DNA from 3 places in the Vibrio sp. PID23_8 genome. Region 1 is predicted to be linked to each of the others. Evidence: predicted binding sites of a transcription regulator. Region 1 holds the regulator's gene; each other region holds the start of a gene.

Evidence for each region. Region 1 encodes PurR, which represses purine synthesis genes. Its sites were predicted from a motif close to TNANGNAAACGTTTNCNTNA; they were not measured.
Region 2: a site for PurR is predicted at 2,875-2,894, ahead of pyrD (quinone-dependent dihydroorotate dehydrogenase). Genes of this name have one in related genera too.
Region 3: a site for PurR is predicted at 3,269-3,288, ahead of glyA (serine hydroxymethyltransferase). Genes of this name have one in related genera too.

The regions. Positions count from the first base shown of each region.
Region 1 covers NZ_LIXE01000001.1:293,083-297,259, reverse strand. The annotation lists gene AK966_RS01320 (TfoX/Sxy family DNA transformation protein) at 1-162, opposite strand, end outside; cyclic di-GMP riboswitch class I at 279-368, opposite strand; gene purR (HTH-type transcriptional repressor PurR) at 648-1,652, opposite strand; gene torD (molecular chaperone TorD) at 2,087-2,734, opposite strand; gene torR (two-component system response regulator TorR) at 3,002-3,715, shown strand; gene elyC (envelope biogenesis factor ElyC) at 3,786-4,177, opposite strand, start outside.
Region 2 covers NZ_LIXE01000006.1:154,057-158,233, forward strand. The annotation lists gene rlmKL (bifunctional 23S rRNA (guanine(2069)-N(7))-methyltransferase RlmK/23S rRNA (guanine(2445)-N(2))-methyltransferase RlmL) at 1-472, opposite strand, end outside; gene AK966_RS12515 (cell division protein ZapC) at 981-1,523, opposite strand; gene pyrD (quinone-dependent dihydroorotate dehydrogenase) at 1,688-2,698, opposite strand; gene AK966_RS12525 (NAD-glutamate dehydrogenase) at 2,996-4,177, opposite strand, start outside.
Region 3 covers NZ_LIXE01000002.1:481,147-485,323, forward strand. The annotation lists gene lipB (lipoyl(octanoyl) transferase LipB) at 1-654, shown strand, start outside; gene lipA (lipoyl synthase) at 651-1,616, shown strand; gene glyA (serine hydroxymethyltransferase) at 1,961-3,211, opposite strand; gene AK966_RS06220 (YitT family protein) at 3,559-4,161, shown strand.

The DNA of each region.
Region 1 (4,177 bases):
TGAAGTTTTTTGGTCTCCTCGAATATGAAGTTGATTGTTCACAACGAGTGCAAACATCGTTTCATCAGCGAAAAGCCCGAAGCCACCAAACATTGAGCGCGACTTGATCGTACCAAGTGCCTCAAACAGCTTCATTGAGTCTTTGAGTATCGGTTTATCCATGGTGTGTTATCTCGGTGTAATTAATATTACGCCACCAAAAATCAGGTCCGAGAGATTAGCAAATGCATGCAGACACAATGTCATTAAAGGGTAAACTCACTTAATGCATATTTGCCATCGGTAACCCCGCTACCTTTCACTATATTTAGTGGTTAAGGCCGGAGGCTTTGCGTCCCATCCTTTCGAATGGTTTGCCCTGTGCGTGACAAGAGGAGAATACTTCGTATATTGCATTAACATCACGTTTCAAACACTAAAGTGTGATCTCTATTCAACTAATGGTGCCATCTTAATGTGTCTAATTTCATATTTTGAAATGTCTACTTGCCATACAAAAGCTTGATGTAGGAAATGGGCAACAAGTTAGTTAAAACAGCAATTTATCTTAGCTTTTGATTATATAAGTAATGTGAAATGCTTAAAAAATTTTATTTTACGAAATAAAAAAAGCACTCCGAAGAGCGCTTTATAAACTTGAGGGGGAGTTAGTTCAATTTCTTAACGGTGTTACGAACCACAATCTCAGGCTGCATTTCAAAAATGCGTTTTTCGTGTTCTTTGTCTTTGATTCGCTCTAGTAAAATCTCGAACGCATTCTTACCAACACGTCTTTTTGGTTGGTGAATAGTCGTTAGAGGAGGCGAGAAGAACTCCGCAAGCTCAATATTGTCATAGCCAATCACTGAGATATCATCAGGGATTTTTATGCCATTTTGTTGTAGACGGCTCATTAAGCCTAATGCCATGGTATCGTTAAAACAGAATACCGCAGTAGGGCGTTTATCCATTGCCGTAATGTTGTCTGCAGCAAGTACTGCCGTATCACACTCGAAGTTACCTTCGAGAATTAACTCTTCGTTTACTGGTAGCTTTGCTTCAGCCATTGCACGTCGAAAACCAGAAATACGCTCTTTACATGCTGCTTTATCAAAGTGACCGCTTAGGCATGCAATATCGGTGTGACCATTGTCAATCAGGAACTTCGTTGCTAGGTAACCACCTTCTTCAGAGTTGTCGATGATCTTATCCGCCTTTGAGCTTTCTGGGCCCCAGTCCATGACAACTTTTGGTATATCAGCATGGCGATCCAGCATTTCTTGTAGCTCTTCGGTTAAATCCGAGCACATCACTAAAATGCCATCAACACGCTTTTCTGCCAGCATTCGAATATAGTCACGTTGCTTCTCATAGATACCACCAGTATTACATAGGATCAGTGTGTATCCTTGGCGGTAACAGTAGCTTTCAACACCGTCAATAACTTCAGAGAAGAATAGGTTTGTTGATTGTGTTACCAACATGCCGATAGTACGGGTTGAGTTACACTTTAAGCTGCGGGCAACAGCACTTGGCGCGTAATTTAGTTCATCAACTGCTTTCATTACTTTTTCTTGGGTTGTTTCTGCAACAAAGCGCGTTTTATTAATTACGTGCGAAACTGTTGTGGTAGAAACGCCGGCTAAGCGAGCAACGTCTTTTATAGTGGCCATAAATGATGTCCTGTATCGAGCTACTTAATACCGTAGTGAATACAACCTTACGCTTAGTATCTGCGCAAACCGAGTGTTATGAGGAAAGTAGTACTCAATAGTTCAGGCAGTGGTTGTTCCGAAATCGGTATAATAAAGGTTTGTAGCAACATTCGTTGCTGAGAGTATTATTCCTTTTAGTTACAATAAGGAATGGATCAGCAATGATGTTAATAAAACACAAAAACCGCTATATTTCAGCGGTTTACATATAAATCATATTTAATCGTTTGCGTTCACATTTTAGACTGATGCGAGCACGCTGGCAATGTTTTCAGCTGTGGTTTTGTGTATTTCAAGTCACATTTTAACTGCGAAATGAAAAGGCTTTTCTACGCCAGACTAAAACTGAACGAACAAATAAGGAGCTCTGAACTCCCCAAAATAGGCGGCAATTATTCACCAAGAAGGTAATTGCTGTCCAGTTTACAAAATGCAATTAATAGTTGTGCAACGCTAACATAGAAGCCAAATTCATCGAATTGTTTACACTTGGCAGCAAATGGCGGTAACCAAGTTAACAGCTGTTGCTGAATGAAATCGTTCTGTTTGGTGAATGCTTCTTCCATATGCTTTTCTTGCTCGAGTTCGTTAGAGCGGATGATCATGTTACCCAAAAAGTCTAACTCAACGGCTAAATGGTCTGCGGGCTCTTTGAGATTTACGTCCACTTGAACACCAAAATCGGCCATCAGTTTTTCCATTTCTTCTGCTGGCTTGTCGTTTAACAGTCCAGATTTACCAATATACATCGATGCGTATGGAAGGGCGCCATGTTTTTCTGTTTTAAGGAAAAGTTCACAAAAGTCTGCGGCAAGTTCTAATTGGGCATCTTCACGATCTTGTAAGCGGTTTAAAGCGTCCACAAGCGAGTCTACGGCTGGTTTAAGGGATTTATTTTCACCTAAACCAGCTAAAAAGCTTCGAATTTCAACACTATGATAAGTCTCTAGTTCTTTTTCGGTCAGTTCTTTGGCGAACAGGCTAGAAAACCACCAGTAAATTTCGGCACGTTTTTCATTAAAAGCTTTCACTTCTTGCATTTTTTGCTCCTGAATGATGCTCTTAAAACGGCATCTTGAAGTCACTTGAGAATATTTCCTTAAGTGTAAACAATTAAAATGAATAGCAGTAACTATAATTATGATGCCTTGTGGAAGAATATGCTCTTTTGTTAATGGCTACAAATAAGCTTGCTTTGAATCAATAAAATCGCAAAATCTTGCTTTTTTATGTATCTATGACTAGAAATGTTACTAGTTATGAATAGAATACGTCTTGGAATATAAAGAAGACAGAAAGTGGTGTAAATGAGCTATCACGTATTGGTCGTAGAAGATGATGTTGTAACTCGCAGTAAGCTTGCGGGCTATTTCCAAAATGAAGGTTACAAAGTCAGTGAAGCAGAAAGTGGCGCAGAAATGCGCGAGGTGCTTCAAGATGGTGACGTTGATCTTATCATGTTGGATATTAACTTGCCCGGTGAAGATGGTCTTATGCTTACGCGTGAATTACGCAGCCAGTCAGACATCGGCATCATATTAGTGACAGGACGCACGGATAGCATTGACAAAATCGTTGGCCTAGAAATGGGCGCAGACGATTATGTGACAAAGCCTTTTGAACTAAGGGAATTATTGGTTCGAGTTAAGAACTTATTGTGGCGCATCTCTGCTGCTCGCAATGGCTCTCAAAAAGCAGAAAAAGAAAGCAATGAAGAACACATTGTACGTTTTGGCGAGTGGACATTTGACATCCAGCGTCGTGCGCTAAGTCGCAACGGTGAGCCAGTGAAACTGACCAAAGCTGAATATGAGCTTTTGGTTGCCTTGTCTTCATATCCAAATCAGGTATTAAGCCGAGAACGTATTTTGAATATGATCAGCCACCGAGTGGATGCGCCAAACGATCGTACTATCGATGTATTAATTCGACGTATGCGCGCTAAGATGGAGTTTGATCCGAAGAACCCACAAATTTTTGTGACCGTCCATGGTGAAGGCTACATGTTTGCAGGTGACTAAGCTAAGTCGTAAAGAAAAAGGAGAGCATGGGCTCTCCTTTTTTCTATCTTGTGATTCTTACTTACTCGATTTATTGGCTTGCAACCATTGGGGTTTGCCCAACTGTGTCACGCAGTTTTTGCCATAAACCACCAAGGTATTCATGCCAATAAATTTCAGTTTGTTCCAAGTATTGTGCTTTTGGTGAGTATTTATGCCAAGGTTGATGAATTTCATCGATAGCAAGATAGTTCGTAGCGGCTGGGGTTGGCTTGATTCCTGCCGCATTGAACTCATACAGAGCCCGTTTCATGTGGCTAGCAGAGGTCACTAAAACCACTTCTTTCTGTTTCACAAACGCAGCCGCTTGTCGCGCTTCTTCCCAGGTGTCTTTTGCGTCCTCTAATAAAATGATATCAGGTTTAGCCACACCGAGTGCCAGAGCAACGTTGGCCATCATACGGGCGTGACTTATCTCAGACC
Region 2 (4,177 bases), on a different contig from region 1:
CGCTACCCACCATATCAACACCTAGAATTGCTTTGTCTTTGTGAAGGCGTACGTGAACACGGAGATCTGGAGACTCTTTACTGATGTTCGGACGAGGTAAGCCCTTCTTTTCAAAGCAATCTACGATGCCATCTTTTACCTTCATTGCACCATATTGACTGTTGCGGATTTCTTTGTTTGTACCGTTAAAGTCCACCACAAAGCGCTTAGAACTGTGAAATTGGTTTACCCAGTTAATTGAAGACGTAGACAGATAAAGATCCATATCGTCATTACAGGTAAATTCCGATAAAACACGTACAAATCGAGACGCCAAGCGGCTCCACAAACAGCAGCGATAAATTTGCTCATTCGTTGCTTTAAATTTAACGCCTGCCTGTACTGGTTTTGCGTTTTCAATGCCTAGATTTGTCAGTTCTTCAACAAGCAAGTTTTCCATGCCGTTTGAAGTTACCGCGAGATATTGATTCATAGTGTTCTTTCGCTGATAAAAAATAGCTTTAATTATACCTGACTTTACGATCAATGCCTCGTTTTTAAAGGTATTTTGACTCTGCTAGTACAAATTGCCACCAAATCTCTGATCAGTAACTTCCACCAAACCATCATTTATCCTCCGGTGCTACCGTTTTTCCCCAATTAATATTTATCGTACTCAAATGCGAAGTGAATACTTATTTACATAGATTTTGGTCTATACCAATCATAAATTCACACTGAAAATTACTTACATAATTGCGATATAGAGGAATAAATGACGCAAAATTCAGTTCAGCTCTGGGTTATGTTCACAGATTTTGTAGGAAATATTTTGCGTAATAGTGACTTAGTTCATGATTACATGAGCATTAATTAACCAGTAATCTGTGTGATGACGCTTCAAAAAAGCAGAGGACGGCATGGGAAAAGTAAAAAAAAATCGACCGGACTGGTCGATTAATGCAAACAAAGGAACGAAATGAAGTAAATCAAAAGGGAAATTATCCCACCATCGCCATAGGGGCTAATACAAACAGGTGGTTGGCACTGGCCATTCGATCATGCATCACTTTGATTGGTTGTCCAAAGTGTAGTGTCTTATTGTTGCTAAGAAGGAAATCTTCTTGCCCAACATAAATGCAAAGACTGGATGTCTCGCCGGGATCAAGAACGATGAACACACCTTCAGAATATTGATTAGTAAGGAAGACCATATCCCCTTCTTCCGGCTCATGACCACAGGATTGCGCATCAAAAAACCAGCTCTTAGGTTGGACAGGCTTATGAAAACGGTTTGCTGCAACGCAGTAGAGAGTGAGCTCAGCTTGACGGTATTCACTGATGTCGAGACAACGAATCTTTTCGCTGTAGGTTTGAAACGCGCTTGCGTCATCGACAGTAAACTCATTGTTTGAGAAGGCGCAGTTGACCAGCAGTTTACGGCACAGATTGGTTTGGAAAATCATCTCCTCCCCTAAGTCCAGCATTAGACACGCTTTTTGCTCGTCAAAATACCAATTCCATTTGTCGCTAGGTTTAAGCATTATTCCGTTCTCTCGTGACTCGTGACTCAGTGGTAAGAGGTAAGACGCTTAATTACCTACTCATGATTTCAAATTTTACAAATGAACGGATAAAAAAAAAGAGGAAACGCATTCCCCTTTTTTATGTTATAACTATCTACTTCTCAACAAGTTAACTGCGAGTTTTATAGATTCTTAACGATATCACGTACCAGACCAGGGCCATGATATATAAAGCCGGTGTAAACTTGAACTAGTTGAGCACCTGCCATCATTTTTTCTTTCGCTGCGACATATGAGTCAATGCCACCCACGCCGATGATCGGAAGTTTATCACCTAACTCTTCATGAAGTTTGCGAACCACTTCGGTAGAACGTGATTGTACTGGACGGCCACTTAAGCCACCCGCTTCATTCGCATGCTTCATACCTTCAACGATCGTACGATCCAACGTGGTGTTCGTCGCGATGACACCATCAATCTCATTCTTCAACAAAGATTCACAAATCTGACTAATTTCGTCATCAGTCAGATCTGGCGCAATTTTCAGTGCTAGCGGTACATACTTACCATATTTGTCTGCAAGCTCAGATTGTTTTGCTTTTAATTCTGATAGCAATTCGTCTAACGCTTCACCATATTGAAGAGAGCGTAATCCTGGCGTATTTGGTGATGAGATATTCACTGCAATGTAGCCAGCATACTCATACACTTTCTCCATACAAATCAGGTAGTCCTCTGCTCCTTTCTCAATCGGTGTATCTTTATTCTTGCCGATATTGATACCAAGTACACAGTTGAACTTTGCCTTCTTTACATTCTCAACAAGATGATCCACCCCCATATTGTTGAAACCCATTCGGTTGATGATACCTTCCGCTTCAACTAGACGGAACAAGCGAGGCTTATCATTACCTGGCTGTGGGCGAGGCGTTACGGTGCCCACTTCGACAAAGCCAAAGCCCATCGCATCAAATGCCTCGATGCATTCGCCATTTTTGTCTAAACCAGCAGCTAGACCGACTGGGTTACGAAATGTCAGTCCCATACATTCTACTGGACGGTTTGGTAGCTGTTGTCGATAGAAAAGATCGAGAGGTGTTCCGTTAAAACGCTGGAAATTTTGAATTGCAAGATCATGTGCCTTTTCGGCATCAAGTTGGAAAAAGCCAGTTCTGGCTAGACGGTAAAGCATTGTGCCTCCGAAAGAAAAAAGCCCCGTGTAAACGGGACAATATTATTTACTCTTTTTGCAAGTAATTCAATGAAAATGAATGAATTAAGAAAAATAGTATCTTTACTTTAACGATTTTACATAAAATCAATAGATTAACTATCAAACTCCCCATCAAAATTGGCAACTTATATTCAAAAAGCAAACGGTTTCATCCAATTTTAAACACAACAAACGTGACACTGTCGCTTATTTTGTTTATTTGGAAAACAAAAAAGCCTCGTGTTGACGAGGCTCTTGTAATTTTAATTTACTCTCCTACTCGCTTGCTGAGCAATTTAAGTTAAGGAGAACAAGCTCACGTAGCGCAACAGAGAATTTAGCAAACTCGTGTACGGAACCCACCTTAAATTCATTAAGAATACTCTCCCAGCGATGTAATGAGGATTCATTACTCATGATCCAATCATCGAGAGCTTGCATCACATCAAGATCTGGCGTCGAACATCCACAATTTAAGACTTGCGCAGTTAACTGGCGTTGCTGCCAATCGAGATCTTCTCTAAATGCGGCTCTTGCTAATGCTTGCCAGTTGTTATCCACCGCTTGGCTATTGATTTGTTTCAAGAACCAGTGTAGTGACAAACGATCACCTAAGTTAAAGTAAAGTTTCGACGCCTGCTCAACCGTTTTGCCAGTCTCGTTAGCGACAGCTGATATATCAAGTGCAGACTGAAGGCTAGATAGACGAGCAACATGATTTGCAAGCTTCTCTTCTACTCCACACGCCATCCATTTCTGTGCAAGTTCGTTATGCTCCTCAACTTCTGATGCGACCAGCATATCGTCTAATGTTTTAGTGATGGCATGTACATCACCTTTGTACATGGCAACTAACTCCGTCACTGTACTCTTCGCACTACGATTGCGTAATAGCCAACGGGAGATCCGACGCAACGCACGACGAACATAAAACATGATTTCATACTGCGCCGCAGCCGTCGCAACATTATCTAATGCACGTGTCTGCTGGAGTACATCCGCCAATTCGAAGATTTCACGGCTTGCACTGTATGCGTTTGCAATGTCGACAACACTTGCCCCCGTTTCTTCTTGCAAACGAGTGACGAAGTTACAGCCCATCTCATTGACCATTTGGTTCGCAAGTGCGGTAGCTATGATTTCAGCACGTAGTGGATGGTTAGTCATTTGCTGTTTATAGTTACGGCGTAACTCGCTTGGGAAGTATTCGACAAGCTGTTTAGCATGGAATTCATCGTCAGCAATTTCAGCTACCGCAAGTTGCTCTTTAAGAACCATCTTACCGTACGCAACCAAGACGGATAGCTCAGGCCTGGTCAAACCAAGTCCTTGCTTTTCACGCTCAAGCAAAGTTTCATCGTCTGGAATGTACTCTAACCCTCGATCCAAGTAGCCTGCTTTTTCCATGGTATGAATGAAACGTATTTGCTCTTTTACGATACTCACGCCTTGCTGTTC
Region 3 (4,177 bases), on a different contig from region 1:
CAACTTGTTGTAAAACGACTTGGCCGCCAAGATTATGAGCCGGTATGGAAGGCGATGCATGAGTTTACTGACCAACGCACGGACGACACGCCTGATGAAGTTTGGTTGGTAGAACACAACCCAGTGTTCACTCAAGGGCAAGCAGGTAAAGCGGAGCACCTTCTTAACACTGGCGACATTCCTGTTGTGCAAAGCGATCGCGGCGGACAAGTCACCTACCACGGCCCGGGCCAGTTGGTTGTTTACTTCCTGATCAACCTACGTCGTAAAAAATTAGGAGTGCGAGATCTCGTTACGCACATTGAGAATCTCGTGATCAATACCCTAAAGGCATACAATATCGATTCCGCTGCGCGACCAGACGCACCAGGCGTTTATGTCGACAGCAAAAAAATATGTTCTCTCGGTCTTCGTATCCGCAAAGGATGTTCATTCCATGGCCTCGCACTAAACGTGGATATGGATTTAACCCCATTTTTGCGTATAAACCCATGTGGTTATGAGGGAATGGAGATGGTTCAGGTTAGCCAAGTTGGGGGACCTGACGACATCGAAACCGTGGAAAAACAATTAATACAAGAACTCGTTACTTTGCTTGATTATGAGCAAGTAAAATTCAGCACAGAAGCACCTTCTCAAGGTAATAAAGCATGAGCAAACCAATCCAGATGGAAAAAGGCGTTAAATACCGCGACGCCGACAAAATGGCATTGATTCCCGTAAAGAACATGCCTACAGAGCAGAAAGAAGTGCTACGTAAGCCTGATTGGATGAAGATCAAGCTACCAGCCGACAGCCAACGTATTCAAGACATCAAATCGGCAATGCGTAAGAACAAACTTCACTCCGTATGTGAAGAAGCGTCTTGCCCTAACCTCGCAGAGTGTTTTAACCACGGCACCGCGACGTTTATGATCCTAGGTGCGATCTGTACTCGTCGTTGCCCTTTCTGTGACGTTGCTCATGGCCGTCCTCTACCTGTTGAAGCAGAAGAACCGAAGAAACTGGCGAAAACCATCGCCGATATGAAGTTGAAATACGTCGTTATTACTTCGGTAGACCGTGACGACCTGCGTGATGGTGGTGCAGAGCACTTTGCTAACTGTAACCGTGAAATCCGCGAATTGAACCCACACATCAAAATTGAAACCCTCGTTCCTGACTTCCGTGGTCGTATGGACGTGGCACTTGATCTGATGAAAGACAACCCACCAGATGTCTTCAACCACAACCTAGAGACGGCACCTCGTCTGTATCGTAAAGCTCGCCCAGGCGCGAACTACAATTGGTCGCTACAGTTACTGCAAAAATTCAAAGAGCAGCATCCAAACGTACCGACTAAGTCAGGCCTGATGATGGGACTGGGTGAGACGAAAGAAGAGATCGTTGAAGTACTGAAAGACCTTCGTGCACACGGCGTAACCATGCTAACTCTAGGCCAGTACCTTGCGCCAAGCCGTCACCACCTGCCAGTAGAGCGTTACGTTCCACCTTCAGAGTTTGACGAGCTAAAAGAGATCGCACTAGAGCTTGGCTTCACCCATGCAGCGTGTGGTCCATTCGTTCGCTCTTCTTACCATGCCGACATGCAGGCGCAAGGTATTGAAGTGAAATAAGCACTGACTTACTTTGATGAGGAAAGGTTGGCTCTATGCCAACCTTTTTTGTATCTAACTTATATACTCCCAGAATTGGAGCGTTCATAAGAGATTTTCTCGAACAAAAAGCGCATCATTCTGACGAGCCTAAGCGATATCAGGAATCTGCTTTCAACGCACTTTAATTAACAGTGGTAACAAGAGATTCCCTATTCTAGAAAAACAAAAAGGCCCTCAAATGAGGACCTTTAAATTGGGTGAACTTTCGAAATAGATGGGGCGAGTTCTAGGAGAACACACGGAGTTTGCTTCTAGCAAATGAGTATGTTCGACAACGAAATCAGCTCACTCTACGAAGAAAGTTACGCGTAAACTGGTAGACGCTTACAGATCTCTAAAACTTTCTGTTTCGTTGCTTCGATAACTTCCTCGTTGCCGATGTTATCTAGAACGTCACACATCCAGTTCGCAAGCTCTTTCGCGTCTTCTTCTGTGAAGCCACGACGAGTGATTGCTGGCGTACCAACACGAATACCAGACGTTACGAATGGGCTACGTGGGTCGTTTGGTACAGAGTTCTTGTTTACTGTGATGTTTGCTGCACCTAGCGCTGCATCTGCATCTTTACCAGTGATGCCTTTGTCGATAAGATCAACGAGGAACAGGTGGTTCTCCGTGCCGTTAGATACGATCTTGTAGCCACGCTCTTGGAATTGACCAACCATCGCTTTCGCATTTTTCACTACGCGCGCTTGGTACTCTTTAAACTCAGGCTCCATTGCTTCTTTAAACGCCACTGCTTTACCAGCAATAACGTGCATTAGAGGGCCGCCTTGACCGCCTGGGAATACGGCTGAATTCAGCTTTTTGTACATATCTTCGCCAGCGTTTGACAAGATAAGACCACCGCGAGGGCCTGCCAGTGTTTTGTGTGTAGTCGTTGTTACTACGTGAGCGTGTGGAACTGGCGTTGGGTACTCCCCTGCAGCGATAAGACCAGCAACGTGCGCCATGTCTACGAATAGGTAAGCGTCAACTTTGTCTGCGATTTCACGCATGCGTTTCCAATCAACGATTTGCGAGTAAGCAGAGAAACCACCGATGATCATCTTAGGCTTGTGCTCAAGCGCTAGCTGTTCCATCTCGTCGTAGTTGATTTGACCAGCTTCGTCGATACCGTAAGGAATCACGTTGTAGTGCTTACCAGAGAAGTTCACTGGAGAACCGTGAGTTAGGTGGCCACCGTGTGCTAGGCTCATACCGAGAACTGTGTCGCCTGGGTTTAGAAGCGCCATGTACACTGCGCTGTTTGCTTGAGAACCTGAGTGAGGCTGTACGTTCGCGTACTCACAACCGAACAGTTGACATGCACGATCGATAGCGAGTGCTTCAGCTTTATCTACGTACTCACAACCACCGTAGTAACGCTTGCCTGGGTAGCCTTCAGCGTATTTATTCGTTAGCTGAGAACCTTGCGCTTCCATTACACGTGGACTTGTGTAGTTTTCAGAAGCGATAAGTTCAATGTGTTCTTCCTGGCGAAGGGTTTCTTCCTGGATAGCTGCGAACAGTTCCGCATCGTAATCTGCGATGTTCATATCACGCTTAAGCATCTGTATCTCCTGACTCAGATTAGTACTGAAAGTTGCAAAAAAAACCGAATAATGACCTAACGCAAACGTTTTCGTCACTCTAATAGCGCGCATTCTACAGAATTTGATCTAGGTCATAAAGAGAAATTTACAATTTTCTCATGCAGTTTTTTCATGATGACATGTATGGTTTATCATAGTGATATTGCAATCGATTCACTATGTAAACCTGAGTGTCAATTTTACGCTTTACACCCTGTAAAACGATAATTACATAGGTTTACCGCAAATTTTACCCCCTAGCTACCGAAAAGATCATCTTTTTACTACTATGCATGCCCCAAAACTTAGCAATAAATACAATATTGATGGAAAAACACTCAAATAAAGAAGATTGGATTGCGATTTTAACTGGCACATTTCTGGTTGCTCAGGGCGTATTCTTTTTACAGTCTACTAATCTGCTAACGGGCGGCACCACTGGACTGGCTCTTTTAATTACCCAATTTACGCCGTTTAGCTTTGGTGTTCTGTATTTTATCGCCAACTGCCCATTCTACTTATTGGCATGGAAACGCTTCGGGGGCCGTTTTGCGATTAACAGTGCTATCTCTGGCGCTTTGGTTTCCGTGTTTGCTGACCACTTATCTCTGCTGATTTCACTTGAATCCATCAATGAAGTTTACTGCGCCGTTGCAGGAGGCTTATTGATGGGCTTAGGCATGTTAATCTTATTCCGTCATCGCTCTAGCTTGGGTGGCTTTAATGTCCTGTGTTTGTTCATTCAAGATAAGTTTGGCATTTCTGTCGGCAAATCTCAGATGGCCATTGATGCGTGCATCCTGTTTGCCTCTTTCTTCTTCGTCACGCCTTGGATTATTGGCCTGTCTATTCTTGGCGCTTTTGCCTTAAACCTTGTACTCGCAATGAATCACAAGCCGCATCGCTATTCTGTGACCTATGGGTCTTAACCAAAAAGACAAAAAA